DNA from 2 places in the Trinickia sp. Z7 genome. Region 1 is predicted to be linked to the other one. Evidence: predicted binding sites of a transcription regulator. Region 1 holds the regulator's gene; the other holds the start of a gene.
The links. Region 1 encodes NrdR, which represses ribonucleotide reductase genes. Its sites were predicted from a motif close to CACNANATNTNGTG; they were not measured.
Positions count from the first base shown of each region.

Region 1 (9,932 bases):
TAACCGTATGCATCGGCATTTCCTTCGAAGCGCGCCTCTTCGATCAGGCATTGCGGCGGCCGTGCCGATCCTGGCCAAAAAGGAACCGGCTCGTATGCGGCGAGACGATCGAACGCTGCGGCCGTCGTCCAATGCGGGGGCCGCCCGTGCGGCGCGGACATGACGGGCGCGGCCCCGGCGCGCAACGCGTCGTCGCATAACGTCAACGCGCTCTGCGCAGCCTGGCTCGCGCGCAAGTACTCATGGACATTCGCTGCGCGGCGGGTTTGCGCAATCGACGCTTCCAGCCAAGCCGCCGACGTAGCCAGCATCATCGCGGCGAGCATGAGCGCGCTCGGCAGCGCAACGCCACGATGCACAGCCGGCGCGCGTTCACGCAACGTACGCCCCTGCTTGCGCGCGCGGGCGGTCGCTTCGGCGCACCGAACGCGATCGACGCCACCGCGTCGTTCGCGCCGCTCGCACGGTCGGCCCGCACGGTCTCGTGCAACGCTCATCGCGCCACCTCATGATTGCGCACGACGACGTGGCGCAACAGAGAAAGGCGCCCCCGCCCGTCTTTGCCCTTTGCACGCCGGCCGTCGCAATCGACGAACGACGTGCCCACCGCGGGCCGCCGGCCGCGAACGACGACGCATACATCGACCGCCGCCACGTCCGCCCACTGCGCGGGTACGATCGAGCGGGCGCCGACCGGCTCGGCCGCCCCACGCAGCCAGTAGCGCAGCGACAGGCGCTCGATGCCCTCGACGAGCGGCTGCGGCGTCCTAGCGTGCCCGTTGCCGAAGCAGTAGAGCTCGGGCTCCTCCCGCCCGGGCGGCTGGGAGACATAAAACCGGTTGACGATCACGGCGTATTCGCCCTGGCGTTCGACGCCTTGCCCGAGGCAATCGGTTGGTTCGCCCGACGCGCTGGCCCAGGTGGCTATCGCGTTGTCCGCGTAGCGCACGACGATACCGTCCGAGTCCGCCGGGTCGGACGCACGAAGCACGCAGCGGAAGTCGTCGGCGGGTGCGCCCGGAACGGCCCGCATGCCTTGGCAACCGAAGAGGCCCGGCGTCACATTCGAACGCAGCGCCGACTGATCGACCGGTGCGAACCCAGCCAATTGAACGTGCTGACCGACGATCGTCAGCGCCGCCGTGCCAGCCTCGCGCATCCATGCGGCATCGGCCGCTCGCGCGAAGGCGTCGCGCTGCGATCGATACAACGTCAACGCACCGGCGAGCACGACGAGTCCCAGCGCCGCCGCGATGAGCCATTCGAGCAGCGTGTGCCCCGCTTGCAGCCGCTGCGAGGGCCGAGGCGCAATCTCGGCTGCCGTCATGGGCGGCTCGCAAACGGCAGTGCGATGCAGCGCGAAGGGGCGCCGCTGTCCAGAGGCGAACACGAGCCGTGCCGAGACGCTCGGCCCTGCTCGGGCTGGTCCGGCTCGTGCGGCCACTGCACGACGGCCGTGCCGGCGCCGCCCGCTTCGGCGACCATCGATACGCGAGCACCCGGCAGGACTGCACCGGCGCGCTCGCGCATATGAGCCAAGCGGAACGAAAGCCCTTGCCCGGCCGCCATTGCCTCGGCAACGGACGCGGCAATCCACGCTGCTTGCTCGCGATGGGCAGCCGAACCGGCGCCGCGCAGCGCCGCGAGTTGCGCGGCAGCCGCGCCCAGGACGGCACTTGCCACGAGCGAAAGCGCGATGAGCACTTCGAGCAAAGACGTGCCGGCGCGCCGCCGAGCAGGCGAAAAGCGGCTTCTCATGCTCGCGCCCGTCCGGTGCAGGCGCCGTGCTCCAGCCGCACTCTCCCACCCGCGGCGATGCGGATGCAGCGGTTCCAGGCGCCGCTCTGCCCGATCACCGTCCGGCCCGCGGCCGCGAGCTCGAATTTCCGAAAGCCGCCGATCACTTGCCCGGCCGGCGGAGTGAATTCGACAGCACCCGCAGCGGCTGCGATCGAGACGCCGGACGGACGTCGATACACACGCAGCACCTGGGCGGCACGCTCGGGGTCGACAACCACCATCCAGCCGCAGGACCAGCCCTGCACCCCGCCCGTGCAGCGATGTCCCTTCGGCAAGCACTGGGCTTGCGCATCGGCAGGACAGACGACGACACGCGTGCCGCGCGCCATGGCCTCGCCGCGCGCGAGCGTCAGACCGGCGAGCAATGCCCTAGCCGCGGCATCGATTCGGTCCCGCGTGTGCCAAGCGGAGAAGACCGGCGTCGCGATCAATGCGCTCGACGCCACGAGCACGGTGACGACCAGCAGCTCGACCAGCGAAAAACCGCCGCGCCGCGACCGGCCCCGCCGTGCAATACGCCCACACTCGGATACGCCCGGCATCTCTCCTCCTTCCCGTCATCGGCAGGAGCCCAATCTATCGCGTGAAGGCATGCGCCACCATATGCCGTTCGGCCGAATGGCGCGCGCATGCGACCAATCCGACAATGACGCGTCGTATCTATCGATTGCGGACAGCGGGGAACAGCAGGATGAAGCGAGAAGGGAAATCAGCGCTTGCGGGTGGGCTTTTCGGGTTTCGGCCGGCGAAACTCCTCGATCACGTCCTCGAAATCGGACACGTCTTCGAAGCGCCGGTAGACGGAAGCGAAACGCACATAGGCGATCTTGTCCAACTGCAGCAGTTCGTTCATGACGAGTTCGCCAAGCCGTTCGCTGCGCACTTCGCGCTCGCCGCTGCCGAGCAGTTGATACTCGATGCGCGCCACCGCCGCGTCGATCGCCTCGGCGGAAACCGGGCGCTTGCGCAATGCGAGCTGCATGCTCGCGGCAATCTTGCGGCGGTCGAACTCACTGCGGCTGCCGTCCTTCTTGACGACCGCCGGCAGCGTCAGCTCAACCCGCTCGTACGTCGTAAAACGCTTATCGCAGGCTGGGCAGCGGCGGCGCCGCCGAATCGCGGCGCCGTCCTCCGATACGCGCGAGTCGACCACTTGCGTATCTTCGTGCCGGCAGAAGGGGCAGCGCATGGCCGATCAACGATAGACCGGGAACCGCTTCGTCAGCTCGGCCACCTGGGCGCGCACGCGTTCGATCGTAGCGGCGTCTTCCGGATTGTCGAGCACGTCGGCGATCAAGTTGCCCACCTGCTCGGCTTCCTTCGTGCCGAAGCCGCGCGTGGTCATGGCGGGCGAGCCCAGACGAACCCCGCTCGTCACGAACGGCTTTTCCGGGTCGTTCGGAATCGCGTTCTTGTTGACGGTGATGTGCGCCGCGCCGAGCGCCGCCTCGGCCGCCTTGCCGGTGATCTTCTTCGCACGCAGATCGACGAGCATCACGTGGCTTTCCGTGCGCCCCGAGACGATGCGCAGGCCGCGCTTGACGAGCGTTTCAGCCAATACGCGCGCGTTATCCACGACTTGCTGCTGGTAGACCTTGAACTCGGGCGAAGCCGCTTCCTTGAACGCAACGGCCTTGCCGGCGATCACGTGCATGAGCGGGCCGCCTTGAATCCCGGGGAAGATAGCCGAGTTGATCTGCTTCTCGTACTCGGCCTTCATCAGGATCACACCGCCGCGCGGGCCGCGCAGGCTCTTGTGCGTGGTGGTGGTGACGAAATCGGCGTGCGGCACCGGGTTCGGATACACGCCTGCCGCGATGAGGCCGGCGTAGTGCGCCATGTCGACCATCAGGTACGCGCCCACCGACTTCGCGATCTTCGCCAGACGTTCGAAGTCGATGCGCAGCGCGAATGCCGATGCGCCCGCGACGATCAGTTTCGGCTTGTGCTCCTGCGCCAGCTTTTCGGCGGCGTCGTAATCGATGTCTTCCGCTTCGTTCAGCCCGTAGCTCACGACGTTGAACCACTTGCCCGACATATTCACGGGCGAGCCGTGCGTCAAGTGACCGCCTTCGGCCAGGCTCATGCCCATGATCGTGTCGCCGGGCTTGAGCATCGCGAAGAACACGCCCTGGTTCGCCTGCGAGCCCGAATTCGGCTGCACGTTCGCGGCTTCGGCGCCGAACAGCGCCTTCACGCGGTCGATCGCGAGCTGCTCCACCACGTCGACGTACTCGCAGCCGCCGTAATAGCGCTTGCCGGGATAGCCCTCGGCGTATTTGTTGGTGAGCTGCGAGCCTTGCGCGGCCATCACGGCCGGACTCGTGTAATTTTCCGACGCGATGAGCTCGATGTGCTCTTCTTGGCGGTGATTTTCTTGCTGGATGGCGTTCCAGATCTCGGGATCGACGTTGGCGATCGTGCTTTGGGCTCTGTCAAACATACGCGTTCCGTTAAGGGTGTACAGGTTGGCCGAATCGCGCGCGGGACACGTACCGGTCGTACGCTCGCGCTGCTGGCGGTAAGCCAGCCCTGGCGTGGCGGAGGATTCCGTTACGCGGGCAAGGCAACCGCTGGCGGCGCAAACGACGGCGCGCAATATTCGGCTGCCCAGGCGAACGGCAAAACGGCACCCTGCGCTTCACGGTGGGTTGCTCCACCTTGACCCCTAGGGTCTTATCGCCAGTCACGCAGGGATGAGCGCGATAGTGTATTGGAAGCGCCACCAATAGGCAATTGGGGAAGTTTTTACGCAATTTCGAGACCGGGGCGCGCGATCCGGTAAAATGCCGGGCCATGAACCAGCCTACCAGCCATGGCGGCGTGCAATTCACTTTCGACTGGCCGCTACGCGTGTACTACGAAGATACCGACGCAGGCGGCATTGTCTTTTTTGCCAATTACCTGAAGTTTTTCGAGCGCGCTCGCACCGAATGGCTTCGCGCATGCGGCATCGATCAACGCAAGCTGGCCGAGCAGTGCGGCATCGTCTTCGTCGTCAGCGAAACGGCTGTGCAATATCGCTCGCCGGCGCGCCTGGACGACATGCTGACGATCGCGAGCCGCATCGAGCGGCTCGGCAAAGCGAGCGTCGAGTTCGTCCAGGAAGCGCATCGCGCCGGCGGCGTCTTAGCCGTGGGCAAAGTGCGCGTCGGCTGCGTCGATCGTGTCACACTCAAGCCCGTCGCCTTGCCGGATTCGATATCGGCGGCGCTACGAAGCGACCCGCTAGCAGTTGCAGCGGGCATGTCAACGGCAGGCGCTTAATTTCCGTTGAGTCTACGTCCATGAACTTGTATCGTGCCGGTCGATACCAAGCGGGGTGTGGCGTTGAAGCGGCGGCGCTTTCAATTGCCCGACTAAAACCCTATTCGCGCCTTGCAGCGAGCCCTGCCCGTTCCGACGCATAAGCCCATCCTTTATGAACAACGCACAAGACTTATCGATCGTTTCCCTAGTCCTCAATGCGAGCGTGCTCGCGCAAGCGGTGATGGGGCTGCTGCTCTTGCTGTCGCTGATGTCGTGGACGTTCATCTTCCGCAAGTGGTTTGCCATCCGGCGCGCGCGGGCGCAAACTGAACAATTCGAACGCGACTTCTGGTCGGGCGGCGACCTGCAGGCGCTGTATCAAAGCGCGGCGAACAATCGCCACACGATCGGCGGGCTCGAGCGAATCTTCGAGTCGGGCATGCGCGAGTTCTTGAAGGGAAAAGAAAGGCGGATCAACGATCCGGGCGCGATTCTCGATGGCGCGCGCCGCGCGATGCGCGCCGCGTTCCAACGCGAAATGGATGTGCTCGAAGCGAACCTCGCTTTTCTGGCCTCGGTCGGTTCCGTGAGCCCGTACATCGGTTTGTTCGGCACGGTTTGGGGCATCATGAACGCGTTCCGCGGCCTGGCCAACGTGCAGCAGGCGACGCTCGCCAATGTCGCGCCGGGTATCGCGGAAGCGCTGACGGCCACGGCCATCGGCCTGTTCGCGGCGATCCCGGCTGTCGTCGCCTACAACCGTTACGCGCACGACATCGATCGCCTCGCGATCCGCTTCGAAACGTTCATCGAAGAATTCTCGAACATCTTGCAGCGCCAGGCGCATTAAGGAGTACGCGATGGCCGGCTCCACCAATCGTTCCAGCATGCGCGGCGGCCGTTCCCGCCGGGCGATGGCCGACATCAACGTCGTGCCGTATATCGACGTCATGCTGGTGCTGCTCGTCATCTTCATGGTGACGGCGCCGCTCGTCGCGCCTTCGATCGTGAATCTGCCCACGGTCGGCGGCGCCGCGCCCCAGCAGCAAACACCGCCCGTCGTCGTCAACGTTCGCGGCGACGGGAAGATGACCGTTCGCTACAAAGACGACGCGGGCGGCTCGCAAGAGCAACAGATGACGCGCGCCGATCTGGCCGCCTTCGTGACCGAACGCGAGGCCTCGCACCCGGACCAACCCGTCGTGATCGCCGCCGATAAGACCGTGCAATACGAAGCGGTCATGAACGTGATGTCCGACTTGAAGGCGCGCGGCGTCAAGCGCGTGGGCCTGCTCGTCAAACCGCAATGAACCGCAAGCAGTCCGTCTACCCGCTGCAACCGCCTCGCGAGCGCGGCACTTGGCGCGCGTTCGCGCTTGCGCTCGTCATGCACGTGTTGCTGGGCCTGTTCCTCTATCACGGCATCCATTGGCAGAACAGCACGCCCGCGGGCGCGGAAGCCGAGATCTGGACGGACATTCCGCCCACGCCCACGCCTACGCAGCCCCCTGCCCCGCCCGCCCCGCCCGTGCGTGTGCAACCTGCGCCGCCCGTCGATCAAGAGCAGGCGGACATCGCGCTGCAGGAGAAGAAACGCAAGGAGCAGGAAGCTGCGCAGCGGGCCGCGCAGCTCGCGGAACAACAGCGTCAGAAGGCGCTGCAAGAGCAACAAGAGCAGGCCAAGCGCCAGGAAGCGCAGGCGCGCGAACAAGCGGTGCGTCTCGCCGCGCAAAAGGCCGCTGCCGACAAGCTCAAGCAGCAGCAGGCGCAAGCTCAGAAACAGCGAGAGCAGCAACAGGCGGAGCAACAGAAGCAAGCGCAACTGAAGCAACAGCAGCTCGAAGCCCAACAAAAGGCGGAAGCGGAAAAGAAGGCGGAAGCGGAAAAAGCCGCCGAGGAAAAGGCCGCCAAGGCGAAGGCGCTCGCGCAGCAGCAAGCCAAGCAGAAGCAGCAGCTCGAACAGGAGCGGCGCGCGCGGCTTTCGCAATTGCAAGGCATGGCGGGTCAAAGTGAAGGCGGCAACGGCCTTGCGAAAAGCGGCACGGGCAGCGGCTCGGGCGGGACGTCGGCCTCGCCCGGCTACGCCGACAAAGTGCGCAGGCGCGTCAAGCCCAATATCATTTGGGCCGGTGCGACCGAAGGGCTCGAAACCGTCGTTTCCGTGCATTGCGCGCCCGATGGCCAATTGCTGTCCGTTTCGATCCAAAAGAGCAGCGGCAATCCTCAGTGGGATGCGGCGGCGGCCAATGCCGTGAACGCGTCGAACCCGATGCCCCTCGACATCAACGGGAAAGCGCCGGCCTCGTTCTTGATCACGTTGCGGCCGGCCGGCTCGAGCTGAGGGACAGACGTGAGAGACGCCGTGCACTACGCATTGTCAGGAACGATTCCTGCATCCCGTAGTCTCTTTGCTGTCGTGCCATTTTTTCGCTTTATGGGATTTTCAGCATGAGTTTGATGACGAAACTAGGCTTGAGGACATTGCTGGCGTCGTGCCTGATTGCGTCGGCCAGTGCCGCGCATGCGCAGTTGAACGTGCTCGTGACGGGCGTCGGCTCCACACAGTACCCAATCGCAACGGCCAATTTCGCAGGGGAATCGAGCGCTCAGACATCGATCAGCGAGATCGTTCGCCAAGACTTGCAGCGTAGCGGCAAGTTCACGAACATCGACGCAGGCTCCGCCCCCGTCTCGGAAAACGACTCCGTCGATCTGGGCGCATGGAAAGCGAAAGGCGCCAACGCGTTCGTGGCCGGCAGCGTGACGCGCGCCGCCAACGGCCAATACGACGTGCGATTCCGCCTTTACGATACGGTGAAGGGGCAAAGCCTGGGCGGCTTGTCGTTTACGACGCCTCAAGACAGCTTGCGGCTCACGGCACACAAGATCTCCGACTACATCTATCAAAAACTGCTCGGCACCCGGGGCGTGTTCGCGACGCGGCTGTCGTACGTGATCAAGGTCGGCAGCCGGTATCAACTGCAAATTTCCGATTCGGACGGCCAAGACGCGCACGTCGCCCTGTCCAGCCCCGAGCCGATCATCTCGCCGGCCTGGTCGCCCGACGGCACGAAGGTGGCCTACGTCTCGTTCGAGAAACGCAAGCCCATCGTCTACATTCACGACTTGCCCACGGGCCGCCGCGTCGTCGTCTCCGATCAGAAGGGCAACAACAGCGCGCCCGCGTGGTCACCCGATGGCCGCACCGTGGCCGTTGCGCTCTCGCGCACGGGCAACACCCAGATTTGGGCCGTCAACGCCAACGGCGGCGGCCTGCACCGCCTGTCGCAGAGCACGTCGATCGATACGGAGCCGTTCTACTCTCCCGACGGCCAGTGGATCTATTTCACGAGCGATCGCGGCGGCCAGCCGCAGATCTACAAGATGCCGGCCGCGGGCGAAAGCGCGGGCGCCGCGCAGCGCGTGACCTTCACCGGCAGCTATAACACGAGCCCGCGCGTGAGCCCGGACGGCAAGGAACTCGCCTATATCTCGCGCGTCGGCGGAGCGTTCAAGCTTTATGTCCAGGACCTCCAGACCGGCGTCGCAACGGCCCTGACGGACACCGTCCATGACGAATCGCCGAGTTTCGCGGCGAACGGTCAGTACATTCTTTACGCCACTCAGGTGAACGGCCGTGGCGTCTTGGCTGCGGTTTCGACCGACGGTCGGACTCGGCAAATCCTGTCCGTTCAGGGCGGCAGCGTGCGCGAGCCGTCTTGGGGTCCTTTTATGCAATGACACACAAGGAGAGTAAAAAAATGATGTCCAAACTTCGTTTCGCGTTTGCGGTAATGTTGGTCGGCGCGCTGGCGGCCTGCCATTCGGGCACGAAGCTCAACGAGAACCCCTCGCAGGGTGCGGTCGGCACGCAGCCGAACCCGAACGCAGTCGCGCCGGTGACGGTCGACGAGCTGAACAATCCGAACAGCCCGCTGGCCAAGCGCAGTGTGTATTTCGACTTCGACAGCTACTCGGTCAAGCCGGAATATCAATCGCTGTTGCAATCGCACGCGGCTTACCTGAAGAGCCATCCGCAACGCCACGTTCTGATCCAAGGCAATACCGACGAGCGCGGTACGAGCGAGTACAACCTCGCGCTGGGCCAAAAGCGTGCGGAAGCGGTCAAGCAAGGCCTGGAGACCCTGGGCGTGCAGGATTCGCAAATCGAAGCCGTTAGCCTGGGCAAAGAAAAGCCGTTGGCGACGGGTCACGACGAAGCTTCGTGGGCGCAAAACCGCCGCGCGGATATCGTCTATCAGTAATTCGTAACGGGTGACAACGCGTATGACGCACCGTTTCTCCTGGCTGCGAGGCACCGCAGCCGTATGCGTGGCCGCCTCGGCGCTTGTCGCCGGGCCGGCGCACGCGGGCCTGTTCGACGACGACCAGGCGCGCCAGGCCATTCTCGACCTGCGCGCAAAGACCGACAACCTCACGAGCCAACTGGCCGCCGCGCAGCGCACGCTGCTCGATCAGCAGGGGCGCATCGATCAGCTGAACCAGCAGATCGCGACGGTGCGCGGGCAGAACGAGGATTTGACGAACCAGGTCGCCACGCTGCAGAAGCAACAGAAGGACTACTACACCGATCTGGATACGCGGCTCAAGAAGTTCGAGCCGCAGCAACAGACGGTGGACGGCGTCCAAGGCGCGGTGCAGCCCGGTGAAACGGAGGCGTTCAACGCGGCGTCGCAGCAGTTTCGCAGCGGCGATTACAAAGGGGCCGCGGCGGCATTTCGCGATTTCGTCGCGAAGTACCCGCAAAGTCCCTACCAGCCGACGGCGCAGTACTGGCTCGGCAACGCGCTGTATGCCCTGCGCGACTACAAGGGATCGACGACGGTTTGGCAGGGCATCGTAAAGAACTACCCGCAGCACCC
Region 1 is NZ_JAUEQW010000004.1:167,579-177,510, forward strand. Features, by position in the region: gene QQS38_RS09575 (pilus assembly PilX family protein) at 1-497, opposite strand, end outside; gene QQS38_RS09580 (PilW family protein) at 494-1,327, opposite strand; gene QQS38_RS09585 (hypothetical protein) at 1,324-1,758, opposite strand; gene QQS38_RS09590 (GspH/FimT family protein) at 1,755-2,342, opposite strand; gene nrdR (transcriptional regulator NrdR) at 2,510-2,989, opposite strand; gene glyA (serine hydroxymethyltransferase) at 2,996-4,243, opposite strand; ZMP/ZTP riboswitch at 4,402-4,500, opposite strand; gene ybgC (tol-pal system-associated acyl-CoA thioesterase) at 4,597-5,067, shown strand; gene tolQ (protein TolQ) at 5,222-5,899, shown strand; gene tolR (protein TolR) at 5,910-6,359, shown strand; gene tolA (cell envelope integrity protein TolA) at 6,356-7,390, shown strand; gene tolB (Tol-Pal system beta propeller repeat protein TolB) at 7,498-8,790, shown strand; gene pal (peptidoglycan-associated lipoprotein Pal) at 8,811-9,314, shown strand; gene ybgF (tol-pal system protein YbgF) at 9,337-9,932, shown strand, end outside.

Region 2 (13,330 bases), on a different contig from region 1:
TTCAATCCCGAATGCGGCAAGCAGCGCTGAACGCAAGATCGGCCGGCCGGCGTCCACCGGACGCGACCATGAACCGCGGTTCGCTTCTTCGCAAACCCTTGACATATATCACTCGCCCCCGCGCCGAGCGCTGCAACAATACGCCGATCCTGGTCCCCGAGCGTATCGAGCATGCCACCGTCCTTAGCCCCGCACGACATCGGCTTCTCCGACCCAATGACGCATTTGCTGGGTTGCCACGCCGACATTCGCCGCTTCTCCGGCCTGATGCTACGGCTCGATATCCATCTCATCCATTACGGGCCGGACGATACGGCTCGCTCGACGGCGCACGACATCCTCGCCTACTTCGAGCAGGAGGTGCCCCTGCACCACGCCGATGAGCGCGGCGACTTGTTTCCGACGCTGCGGCGCCTGGGCGATGCCGACATCGTGCAATCGCTCGACGCGCTAGACGCCGAGCACGAATCGCTGATGCGCACCTGGCGCGCCGTGCGCGCCTGGCTGCAAGGGGTCCGCGACCGCCGCCCATCGAAGCGCCCCGACCTGCTCGGCAAATTCGCCGCGCGCTACCCCGCCTATGCCGACCGCGAAGAACGAGAAGTATTCGGCGCAATCCTGAGGCTGCCGCGCGATCAACTGCTGTCGCTCGCCGACGGCATGCGCAGACGCAGGACGTTGCGCGGCGCGGGCTGAACGCCCCGCCGTACCGCTGCAACAACGCCTTCAACCCCCCGCGTCAATATGGCGCGAATCCCCCGCAAAGCGCCGCTAAACATCGATTTCTTATAGATGTTTAGCGGCCCGCCCCGCGCAAATCAGCAGTACGCCACCTGCGCACAACCTTTACATAGATCAAAAATCAAACTTATGATTCGGCTTAACATGTATTCGCAATGCATGTTAAAAGCTGCTTCAGCAGGATCGCTTCGCGAATCGGGGCACGTCCCGGCACTTCACCCTCTAGGAGAGAGGATATGCAATCAACACGACGCTTATGGAGATGGCTGGGCCTGGTCTGCCTGCTATCGTTCGCCGCCTTGCTTTGGCTCGGCAGGGAAATCTATCTGGCCGCCCCGCCCATTCCAAGCGCGGTCGTAAGCGACAGCGGTCAAGTGCTGTTCACCGGCGCTCAAGTCACGCGCGGCCAGCAAGTCTGGCTCGCGGCCGGCGGCCAGCAGCTTGGCACCGTCTGGGGTCACGGCAGCTACGTTGCACCCGATTGGTCGGCCGACTGGTTGCACCGTGAAGCGCTGCAACTGCGCGAAAACTGGGCCCAGCAACAATACGGCAAACCGTATGCGGCGCTCACGCCGGACGAGCAAGGCACGTTGGACGCGCGCCTGAAGCGCGAGATGCGGGCCAATCGCTACGACGCCGGCACGGGCCGCATCACGTTGTCCGATGCGCGCGCCAGCGCTGCGCGTGATGTCGCCGCCCACTACGAAGCCTTGTTCGGCACCGATCGCTCGCTCGATACGTTGCGCGACCAATACGCGATGAACGCCGGCTCGGTCCAAAGCGCAGACGATCGCGCCGCGCTCGCCGCTTTCTTCTTCTGGTCGGCTTGGTCGGCAACGACCGATCGTCCCGGGCAAACGGATATCACCTACACGAACAACTGGCCCCACGAACCGCTCGTCGACAACAACCCGACCGTCGCGAACGGCATGTGGTCGATTGCAAGCGTGGTCCTGTTGCTCGCCGGTATCGCCGGCATGATCTGGTATCACTCGGCGCACAGCGACGGCGAAGAGCCCGTCGCGCCGCCCGCGCAAGACCCGCTGTTCAACGTGAAGGCGACGCCTTCGATGAAGGCGACCAAGAAGTACTTCTACGTGGTCATCGGCTTGCTGCTCGTGCAAGTGGGCATGGGCGCCGTCACGGCCCACTATGCCGTCGAGGGTCACAGCTTCTTCGGCTTCCCGTTAGCCGAGGTGCTGCCGTGGGTTGCCAGCCGCACGATTCATACGCAGTTCGGCGTGCTGTGGATCGCGACGGCATGGCTCGCGACCGGCTTGTATATCTCGCCGCTGCTGTCGGGACATGAGCCCAAGTTTCAAAAGCTCGGCGTCAACGTGCTGTTCTATGCGCTGCTGTTCATCGTGGTCGGATCGACTGCGTGCGGCTGGCTCGGCACGCTGCAGCACCGCGGCACCGATTTCGCGTTCTGGATCGGCAACCAAGGGCTCGCCTACACGAGCATGGGTCGCGTCTGGCAAATCCTGCTGTTCATCGGCCTGCTGTTCTGGCTCGTGTTGATGGGCCGTGCATTGATGCCCGCGCTCAAGAACCCGAAAACGAACGGACGCGGCTTGATCGGCATGGTGTTCCTGTCCGCCGCCTGTATCGGCGCGTTCTACTCGACGTCGCTCGCCTGGGGCCAACACACGCACTACTCCATGATCGAATACTGGAGATGGTGGCTCGTGCATCTGTGGGTCGAAGGGTTCTTCGAAGTGTTCGCAACGGCCGTGATCGCACTGATCTTCTCGCGCCTGGGCCTCATTCGAATCGATTCGGCCAACCGCGCCATCGTGCTCGAAACGATCGTGTTCCTCTTCGGCGGCATTCTCGGCACGCTGCACCACCTTTACTTCACCGGCGCTTCGACGGCCGTGATCGCAGTTGGTGCGGTGTTCTCCGCGTTCGAAGTCGTGCCGCTCGCGCTCATCGGGCTCGAAGGCTGGCAAACGTATCGCAAGACGAAGGCGGCGCCCTGGGTTCAAACGTACAAGTGGGCAATTCTCTGTTTCGTCGCCGTGGGCCTGTGGAATACCGTCGGCGCCGGTCTGCTCGGCTTCTCGATCAACCCGCCGATCTCGCTGTACTACGTGCAAGGCCTGAACATCACCCCCGCACACGGGCACGCCGCGCTCTTCGGCGTGTACGGGATGCTCGGCATCGGCCTCATGCTGTTCTGCCTGCGCGGCCTGTCGGCGCGCGAAGCTTGGGACGACTCGCTGCTCAAGCCCGCGTTCTGGCTGCTCAACGTCGGCCTGTTCATGATGGTGTTCTTCTCGATCCTGCCGTCGGGGATCTACGAAGCATGGGCCAGCGTCAGCAAGGGGCTCTGGTACGCGCGCTCGCCTGAAGTCGTGCATGCGCCGATCATGCAGGCCCTCGTTTGGGTGCGGGTGCCCGGCGACATCCTGTTCGCTGTCGGCGTGCTTTACCTCGGGTGGTTCGCCCTGCGCCTGCTGCGTCCCGGCCGGCCGGTCGAAGCGCCCGTGAAGTCCGCGGTGCATCGCGTGTAAATCGCGCCATGCTCGCTTGGTAGGGCTCGTGTTCGCATGACGCCTCGCGACGGCCGGACCCTTGGGTCCGGCCGTCTGGCCATCGAACCTGTTCGGAGAAATGCTATGAATCCCGCATCGATCGCCTCCACCGCGCCGATGACGCGCGAGCTGATCCACGCTGCGCTCACGCAAGTCATCGATCCCGAGATCGGCATCAACATCGTCGATCTGGGCCTCGTCTACGATGTCGAATCGAACGACGAAGGCTGGCGCATCGCCTTGACCATGACCTCGCCCGCGTGCCCGATGGGTCAATCGATCCTCGACGACGTGCGCGCGGTCATCGACACATCGCTCGCGATCGGCACGAGCGTCGACATCGATCTCGTTTGGGAACCGCCATGGGACCCGTCGATGATGAGCGATGCGGCGCGCGATACGCTGGGATGGAGCGACGATTGAACCGGACGCCGCACGCCGTTTCGAAGGCTGCGCCGCTGCGCGTCGCCATGCGGGTTGCGTTCGCCGCGGCGATCGTGCTCACGTTCGCTTGCGGTGTGTTCGCCGGGCTGGCGCGCTTCGGCGTGGCGGCGCCCCCTCATGCGCTCACGAATGCGGTATGGCACGGCGTGCTGGTGCTGCCCATGTTCTTCGGCGCCGTGGTGAGCTTGGAGCGAGCCGTCGCCCTGGGCGGCGGCCGTCATCTTTGCGCGCCCGTGGCCGTCGCCTTCGCGGCCGTGCTGCTGTTGGCGGGCGCGCCGCCCCTATGGGCGCAACTGCTGCTCTTCGCGGGCGCCTCGCTCGCGCTCGCAAGCGTGCTCGGCTTGGTGCGCCGCCACACCGAGCTGCATCTGGCGATACTCGCGCTCGGCGTATCGAGCTGGTGGTTCGGCGATCTGCTCTGGCTCACGAGCGCCACGCCGCTTGTCGCCGTGCCGAGCTGGGTCGCGTTTCTCGTCTTGACCATCGCGGCGGAACGGCTCGAGCTGACACGCCTGCGGCCCACGCCGCGGCGCGCGCGGGCCTGGTTCGTGACGATCGTCGTCGTCTTGCTCGCCAGCGTCGCATGGGCCTGGCTCATGCCCAACGCAGGCCTGCGCGGTTTCTCCGCATGCCTGATCGCACTGGCCGCGTGGCTCACGCGCTACGACATCGCGCGCGTCACGGTGCGCCAACGCGGCCTGACGCGCTTCATCGCGGTGTGCTTGTTGTCAGGCTATGGATGGCTGGCGCTGAGCGGCGCGCTAGGCGTGTTCGGCGCTTGGCGCGTTGGCCACCCTTGGCACGACGCTGCGTTGCATGCGCTCACGCTCGGCTTCGTGATTTCGATGGCGCTCGGCCATGCACCGATCGTGCTTCCAGCGGTCGCACGCCTGCGTGTGAGCTATCGCCCCGTCTTCTACCTGCCGCTCGTCGCGCTCCATCTCGCGCTCGGCGCGCGCGTGGCCGGCGCGCTCTTGGATGCGTTCCCCCTGCGCCGCGCCGGCGCCATCGGCAATGCAATCGCGCTTGCTTTGTTCGTCGCCGTCATGGCGCGGGCGGCTTGGACCGCGCGCACCGAGGCGCGCATCGTCTCGCACAGGAGGTGACGTAAGAACTCTGCACCCCTAACCACTTTCTTTATCGATTACCTGTGACGCGCTTCTCGGCGCGGACGCATTTTTCCTTTGATTTGCATATCGGAGTCAAGCATGGCCCACCCTTCCCTCGACGCCACCTATCTGTTCGATGCCCGCGGTATCGCCAAGCGCTTCCGTCACGCCGCTATCTTTGCGGCACTGGAGACGCTCGATCACGGCGAAACGATGCGCTTCGTCAACGATCACGATCCACTCCCGCTGCTCAACCAAATTCAGCAGCGCTACGGCGACCAAGTCCGCATTCAGTACGTAGAGCGTACCCCTGAGCGGATCGCCATCGACTTCGGCATCTGGCTCACGGCAAACGAAGGCGCCCCCGCCGAGCAAGCCTCGGCAGGCGGCTGCGCCGGCGGTGGCGCCGGCAGCTGCGGCTGCAGCGGCGGCTAAGCGGCTCGGCCACCGGGCCACGGCAGGCGAGCGCCGAGCGCGCTGCCGCCACGGCAATCGGTCGCGCACCGCTTGGGGGCGCGACCGCTCGAAACTTAATCCAGGTCAAGTAGACGCGATAATGCCGATCACCGGCATTGACCCCACCATATATGGTGCATACGATGAGCAACATCACAACATATTGTGCTCATCGAGGACCGCATGGAACGCCAGCCCACGCTTGACCGTCTCACCCAAGCCATTCGTCTCGCGCCAGCGGCCGATCGGTCCAAGCCTTTCGTCGAAGTGGGTTCCGCCATCGACGAATATCTCGACCGCTTGGACTGGCGCGTCAATGCGAACGCCAACCAGGGCTACTCCCTGGGCGGGTTGATCCTCAACATCTCGGGCAAGCTCGTCGCCAACTATTGGCTGAGCCATATTTATCCGCCCGCCGTGGGCGAAGCGCATCGCAATGCCGATCTGCATATCCACGATCTCGACATGCTCTCGGGATACTGCGCCGGCTGGTCGCTGCGCACTTTGCTGACCGAGGGGCTCAACGGCGTGCCGGGCAAGGTCGAAGCAGGCCCGCCCAAGCATATGTCCAGCGCCGTCGGGCAAATCGTCAATTTCCTCGGAACGCTGCAGAACGAATGGGCCGGCGCGCAAGCGTTCAGCTCGTTCGATACGTACATGGCGCCGTTCGTGCGCAAGGACGGCCTGCGCTACGACGAGGTTCGCCAATACATTCAGGAACTCATCTACAACCTGAACGTGCCTTCGCGCTGGGGCACGCAAACGCCATTCACGAATCTCACGTTCGATTGGGTATGCCCGGAAGATCTGCGCGAGCAAGTGCCCATCATCGGCGGCAAAGAGGTGGACTTCACCTACGGCGAGCTGCAAGCCGAGATGGACATGATCAACCAGGCCTACATCGAAGTCATGCAGGCCGGCGACGCAAAGGGCCGCGTCTTCACGTTTCCGATCCCGACCTACAACATCACGGCCGATTTCGACTGGACGAGCCCCAATGCGAACCGGCTGTTCGAGATGACGGCGCGTTACGGCCTGCCGTACTTTCAAAACTTCATCAATTCGGAACTGAAGCCGAACATGATTCGGTCGATGTGCTGCCGCCTTCAACTCGATCTGCGCGAGCTGCTCAAGCGCGGCAACGGCTTGTTCGGCTCGGCCGAGCAGACCGGTTCGATCGGCGTCGTCACGATCAATTGCGCGCGGCTCGGCTATCTGTATGCCGGCGACGAAGCGGCGCTCATGACGCGCATCGACACGCTCATGGAGTTGGGCAAGGACAGCTTGGAAATCAAGCGGCTCGTGATTCAAAAGCACATCGACAATGGGCTTTTCCCCTACACGAAGCGATACCTCGGCACGCTGCGCAATCACTTCTCCACGCTAGGCGTGAACGGCATCAACGAGATGATCCGCAACTTCACGGGCGACGAGCACGACCTCACGACCGAATGGGGCCATGCGTTCGCCGTGCGTCTGCTCGACCGGATTCGCGCGAAGATGCTCGCGTTCCAAGAGGAAACGGGGCATATGTACAACCTCGAGGCCACGCCGGCAGAAGGCACGACCTATCGCTTCGCCAAGGAAGACCGCAAGCGCTACCCCGACATTTTGCAAGCGGGCACGCCGGAGATGCCGTACTACACGAACTCGTCGCAGTTGCCCGTCGGCTTCACCGAAGATCCCTTCGAAGCGCTCGAGCATCAAGACGATCTGCAGCGTAAATACACCGGCGGCACCGTACTGCATCTTTACATGACCGAGCCGCTATCGTCGGCCGACGCTTGCCGCGAACTCGTCAAGCGCACGCTGAGCCGGTTCTCGCTGCCGTACATCACCGTGACGCCGACGTTCTCGATCTGCCCCAAGCACGGGTATCTGCCCGGAAAGCACGAGTTTTGTCCCAAATGCGACGAAGCGCTGCTTCAACGCAAATGCAATCAACCCGCAACGACTGAAACTACGGAGTCCCAACAATGAACGCGACCACCCAAAACGTCACCCCCATGCTGCTCGATGAAGAACGTCAGCCCTGCGAGATCTGGACGCGCGTGATGGGATACCACCGGCCGGTCTCCTCGTTCAACACGGGCAAGAAGGGCGAATTCTACGAGCGCACCTACTTCACGGAAGAGGCCTCGCTTGCTGCCTGAGGCCGAATCCGCGCCCGCTGCCAAGCGTGCGACGCCGCTGCGACTGCTCAAGGTCGGCGGCGTCGCGCCTTTCACGGCCACCGATTATCCGGGCCAGTTGGCTGCGGTCGTGTTCGTGCAAGGGTGCCCGTGGCGATGCGGCTACTGCCACAACACGCATTTGCAGCCGCGCACGCGCGAGGGTGCCGTGTCTTGGGCCAAGGTGATGGGTTTTCTAGAGCGGCGCGTCGGGCTGATCGACGCCGTGGTGTTCAGCGGCGGCGAGCCGACCTCCGATCCGGCGCTGGCCGCCGCCATCGGCGAGGTCCGCGCGCTCGGTTTCAAGATCGGCCTGCACAGCGCGGGAACGCATCCGCGGCGGTTCGAACGCGTGCTGCCGCTCCTCGATTGGGTCGGCTTCGACGTGAAGGCGCCGTTCGAGGATTACGAGCAAGTGACGCGCATGCGCGAGAGCGGAACGTTCGCGCGGCGCAGCCTCGAAGCGCTGCTCTCGAGCGGGGTCGATTACGAGTGCAGGACGACCGCGCACCCGAGCTTGCTGACCGATGCGGATCTGCTCAAGCTCGCGCACTCGCTTTCGGCCATGGGCGTGAAAAAACACTACCTGCAGATTTTCCGCAAGCAAGGATCGGCCGATGCCGCGTTGAATGCGGTAGGCACGACGGGCTACCCGAGCGGGCCGGCCCTAGATGAAATGCGCAGGCTCTTTCCTACGTTCGACGTGAGGCGCGGCTGATCCTTGGGCGATGCGCGATGCCTGTTGAACGATGCACGCGATGCGCGATCGCCGGGCTTTGCCGACCGGCCAGGCTCAGCGATGCTCCGCCGATTCGGCATCGCAGGCGTGCGCTTCGCCCTCGACGAGCGAGCTCGCGGCACGCGACACTTCCTCGATGACCTGCTCGGCCTGCTCCACGTCGAAGTCGGCATGAAATCGCTTCTTCACGCCATGCTCGGCCAACTGCACGTATTCGTCGGCGGCGATGTCGTGCCGCGCGAGCGAGCTCTTCACGCATGCGAGCGGACACCCGTCGATCGCGATGATCGGCCGCCCGGAGTGGGCGATCTTCACCAGTGCGGGGACATCCCCGCCCACGCCGGCGATGCACGACATTTCAGCCATGCCGCGGCGGTCGAGCTGCAAGGCGACGTAGTTGGCCATCTGCGCCGCGCTCGAACACCCCGAGCACGAGTAGACGAGCGGTAACGCGCGACGTTCATTGTTCATCTTCGAAAGCTCCGTGACTATGCCCCACGCCGACGAGCGTTGGAGCCGCCCCCCGCGGGAGGCGCCCTGCTATCGCGGCGGGCTGCGCCTGCCGCGAGCTGCGAATGCGGGCGCGAACCGCTCGAGCGAAAAGTTCGACAGGTCGATCGCATCGAGCGAGTTCTTGACGAGCAGTCCGAGTTCCGTGTCGCCTTCCATCGTCAAGCGTCGACTGAAGAACAGCGTGTCGGGATCTTGGGTGCGCCGCGCCAACTGAAAGAAGTCGTAAGCGCTCGCGCTGATCGTCAGGTCGATGTCTCCGGCGTGCCTTGCCGCGCGAAACGCGCCGCCTCGGTAGACGAAGTCGAATGCCACGCCCGCGTCGCGCACCTCGATTCGCAACGCGCGATCTTGCAGTTGCGCGAGCGTATCGTCGGGAAGATGAGGCTTCACCGTCAAATTGAGCCCGCCGACGAACAGCAGCGAGCCTGGATACGCGGGGAGCTTGGACAGCACGCCGCGTATCAGCGAAGGCACCTCGTAGCCGATCTGGCTCATTGAGCACTCCTAATGGGTTCCATCTGCGAGGCTTCCTGCTTCTGATCCAGCCCCGGCATGCCGTGCCAATATCCGTCGCAGCGCGATTCGGGCATGAGCCGCCCCATGCGCTCCAAGGCCTGCGAACCGGTCAGCCTGCCGTCGGCAGCATCGCGGAAGATGTCGACGATTTCGCTCATCCCTTGCGACTGCGGGCTCAAGCGGAGCACATCGACGCCAAGCGCCTTCAACGTATCGATCGAGTCGACCAAGTTGTAGACGCGCGCCGATTGGATCGAAATGCCGTTCAATACGAGGAAGGGCTGCCCTTCCCTAGTGCGCAGCATGAGACCGTCGGGGTGTTCGATGCAGACGTATTGACAGTTTTCGCGCGGCAGATTGCGTTGTCGCGCAGTGAAGCACCGCGCGGAAAACGCGAGCGGCAAACGCCCATAGGCGAAGACTTCGGTCTGCACGCCATCGGGTCGCGCGCGCTGCATCTGCCCGAGCGCATCCGCGCTCATTTCCAGCGGCATGACCCAGCGTTTGGCCCCGACGCCGGCCAGCACGTCCAGCGTCGGCTCGTTGTAGACGTTGAGCCAGGGCCCCGCGACGAACGCATTGCCTTGCAGGTTGCGAACCGCACCCATGTCGTTCGCTTCGACGAGGTACCGGCCGTTGCCGGTCACCGCTTTCATCGTCGCGACGTCCTTGCCCGATTCGAGCAGAATCTGCGTCGAGAGCACGACTTCCTTGCCCGCCTGCGACAGCATCTGCGCGATTTCCAGCCAATCGGGCAGGCGCAGCTCGTGGCGACGGGAGCACACCGTCTCGCCCAGATACACGATGTCGACGGGCGCCGTGCTCATTGCTTCGTAAAATTGCAGCGTCTGGACGCGCGACCAATAGTAATGAATCGGACCGATTGCGATCTTCACTTGCTCTCCTGCGCTGCGCCTCATTTCCAAGGACGGTGGTAGGCGCCCAGCGTGTGTTGCTGACCTTCCGCGACTTTATCGAGCTCGCCCATCCAAGCCGGCTTGACGCTGTAGCGCTGCGGGTTGGCCCGGCACTGATCGATCGCGTCGCGCCATACGCGCGTGACTTGCGCCACGTAGGCGGGGCTGCGTTGCCGGCCTTCGATCTTGATGGCCTTCACGCCCATTTGCATGAGACGCGGCAACAATTCGAGCGTATTCAAGCTCGTCGGCTCTTCGATCGCGTAATAGCTTTCCCCGGCCACGTCGAAGCGGCCTTTGCACAGCGTCGGGTAGCCCGCGTTCTCGTCGTCGGCGTAACGGTCGATCAGCACGCCGTTCAAGCGCGACTCGAGCCCCTGCGAGGTTTTTTGCCACCGCACGTGCTTCGCGGGCGAACACACGCCGTGGGTATTGGGCGACTCGCCCGTTGCATACGAGGACAGCGCGCAGCGCCCTTCCACCATCACGCACAGGCTGCCGAAACCGAAGACTTCGAGTTCGACCGTCGTGTTTTCCGTCACGTGCTCGACTTGTGTGAGCGACAGCACGCGCGGCAGCACGGCGCGCGAAACGCCGAAATGCTGCTGATAGAAGTTGATCGCTTCGTAGTTCGTTGCCGAGCCTTGCACCGACAGATGCAAGCGCAAATCAGGATAGCGATCGCGCGCGTAGCGCATGAGTCCCGGATCGGCCACGATAACCGCATCGACGCCGGCTTCGGCCGCGCGGTCGACAGCGGTGCGCCAGACGGGCCACGCCGTGGGCTGCGGGTAGGTATTGAGGGCGACCAGCACCTTGCGGCCACGCTCGTGCGCATAGTCGATGCCGGTGCGAATCGCCGCTTCGTCGAAATTCAGGCCTGCGAAGTTTCTCGCGTTCGTCGCGTCGCGAAAGCCGAGGTACACGCAATCGGCGCCGTTATCGACGGCGGTCTTCAATGCCGGCAGGCTGCCGGCCGGACAGACGAGCTCCATCTATGGGGAATGCCTCTTCATGAAAAATGCGCTTGGCGCGCGGTCGCCGCTACACCGAAAGACGGCTGCGTATTTAGGCTGCGGCGTCCACCGGCATGCGCGCGTGCGAATCGTCGGCCGCGCGGGGCGTCCCGGCGCTCGCTTCGTTCTCCGCGGGCTTGACGCCGGTCAGCAGGTAGGTGATGAGATCGCGCACGGGGCGAATCTGCGTGCCGAAGGGCAACGCCTCCGACCCGCGAAAGAACAGCCCGCGCTTGACGTCGCCGGCCAGCGCATAGGCGAGCCGCGTGTCGATGCAAAACTGCCCATGCTTGGCGATGCCGTCGCGCAAGCCGCACTGGGCCAGGCAATCGAAACCGACCGTGCATTTGCGCGCTTTGGCCACGCGTTGCAGCTTGGCTTCCTTCTCGAGGTATTCGGCCAACCAAGGCGTGCGCACTGCGCGTGCTGGAAGCCCCGCCACGCTCATGAAAGTGACGATGTCATCGGGCGTTGCCTCGACGAGCACGCGCTTGAAGTTCGGGTGAGCATCGCCCTCCTCGCTCACCGCGAACGGCGTGCCCAATTGCACCGCGCTCGCGCCGAGCGACATCAACTCGCGCACTTGCTCCGGCGTGTGAATGCCGCCCGCGGCGATGAGCGGGATGCGCTCGCGTTCGAGGCCGAGGTCCTTGAACAACGCCAGCGTGCTTTCGATGACTTCCGAGAACGCGAACTGCGGGTTGGCGACGCTCTCGATCGTGGGTGCGCCAAGATGCCCTGCCGCGTAGCGCGGGTTCTCGATGACGATCGCATCGGGCAAGCGTTGTTTGCGCATCCACTTCTTGAGCACGAGCCCGATGCCGCGCGCATCCGACAGAATGGGGATCAGCGCCACCTCGGGATAATCGGCCGTCAGCTCGGGCAGATCGAGCGGCAAGCCCGCGCCGACGACGACGGCATGCGCCCCGCTTTCGCACGCCTGGCGCACGTAATCGGCATAAGCCGCGACCGCGCGCATCACGTTGACGGCGACGGCGCCGCGGCCGCCCGACAACGCGAGTGCGGCGCGAATCTCGCGATCGAGCGCTTCCAAATTGACGGCGTCGATCAGCGCGCGGTCGCGCGAGCGGGCCGTCTTGACCATGAGATCGGGATGATGGCGGCGCAGATCGACGCTCGAAATCGTTCCGAGCGCACCGAGCGAGGCAACGGTTCCAGCCAGGCGATGCGCGGATACGCCCACCCCCATTCCGCCTTGCACGATGGGCAGCAATGCTTTGCCCTTGATGCGCAGGGTTTCGAATACAGCCTTCGGCACTGACACGGGACAACCTCACGACGATCGCAGTAACCGGTAGTGTGAGGGGGAGAAGGACTGCGGACCTTAATCTGGATCAAGAACCGGTCCCGGCTTCGGTGTGACAATCGATCGCTGATGAAACCCCTTGCTTGTGAAACGATGCTCGCGCTATGCGGGCTCGAACCTCCCGAACCGATGGAGCGCGTGCTCGCGGCGCTGCGCACGCTCGCCGACGGCCGCTTCCTGTCCATGGAAATCGATCGCGAGCCGCTGCCGCTGTTTGCGCTGCTCGCGCGCGGCGGTTACGACTACGAGATGCGCGGACCGCTTGGCGGGCGCTACGAGATCGATATTTGGCGCAGGGCGTGATGCGGCGCGACCTGGAACTCGATGCATCGCCACCGCTCGGCGCGCCGTTACGCTTCTTTTTGAACGCACCCGTGTTCGCGTCGATAGCCGCGGCGTTGCTGCTTTATGCGGGCCCCGCAGGGTTCGCATCGCGCTGGTCGCCGTTTGCGCTCGCCGCGACGCACGCGCTCACGCTGGGCGCATTCGCAAGCGTGATGATGGGTGCGCTCATGCAGATCCTGCCGGTCGTGGCAGGGGCACAAATTGCGTGGGCACGCACAAGCGCCATCGGCATTCATGCGCTGCTCACGCTCGGCACGCTCTTGCTGATCGCCGCATTCATTGGCGCGAACAGCGCACTCTTTCCCTTCGCCGGTTCGCTGTGCGCCGCCGCCGCCGCCTGGTTCGCGCTCGCTTGCGCCATTGGCCTCGCGCGACGGTCCTCGGCTAGAACGCGCGGCACGGCCGATATCGTGCGCGCGGTGGGCCTCGCGTTGGTTGCACTGCTCGTCACCGTGGGGCTGGGCGCGATGCTCGCGCTGTCTTTGTCGCGTCCCCTGTC
Region 2 is NZ_JAUEQW010000003.1:16,719-30,048, reverse strand. Features, by position in the region: gene QQS38_RS06580 (DUF1272 domain-containing protein) at 1-30, shown strand, start outside; gene QQS38_RS06575 (hemerythrin domain-containing protein) at 172-696, shown strand; gene QQS38_RS06570 (nitric-oxide reductase large subunit) at 978-3,257, shown strand; gene QQS38_RS06565 (metal-sulfur cluster assembly factor) at 3,363-3,701, shown strand; gene QQS38_RS06560 (hypothetical protein) at 3,749-4,828, shown strand; partial or broken gene QQS38_RS06555 (DUF2249 domain-containing protein) at 4,931-5,170, shown strand; gene QQS38_RS06550 (ribonucleoside triphosphate reductase) at 5,471-7,267, shown strand; gene nrdD (anaerobic ribonucleoside-triphosphate reductase) at 7,264-7,440, shown strand; gene QQS38_RS06540 (anaerobic ribonucleoside-triphosphate reductase activating protein) at 7,433-8,176, shown strand; gene QQS38_RS06535 (putative zinc-binding protein) at 8,252-8,668, opposite strand; gene ubiT (ubiquinone anaerobic biosynthesis accessory factor UbiT) at 8,738-9,205, opposite strand; gene ubiV (ubiquinone anaerobic biosynthesis protein UbiV) at 9,202-10,122, opposite strand; gene ubiU (ubiquinone anaerobic biosynthesis protein UbiU) at 10,143-11,138, opposite strand; gene QQS38_RS06515 (NAD(P)H-dependent flavin oxidoreductase) at 11,212-12,444, opposite strand; gene QQS38_RS06510 (DUF2249 domain-containing protein) at 12,556-12,789, shown strand; gene QQS38_RS06505 (hypothetical protein) at 12,789-13,330, shown strand, end outside.
Region 2: QQS38_RS06550 (ribonucleoside triphosphate reductase) is a predicted target of NrdR. The motif match lies at 5,442-5,455, and genes of this name have one in related genera.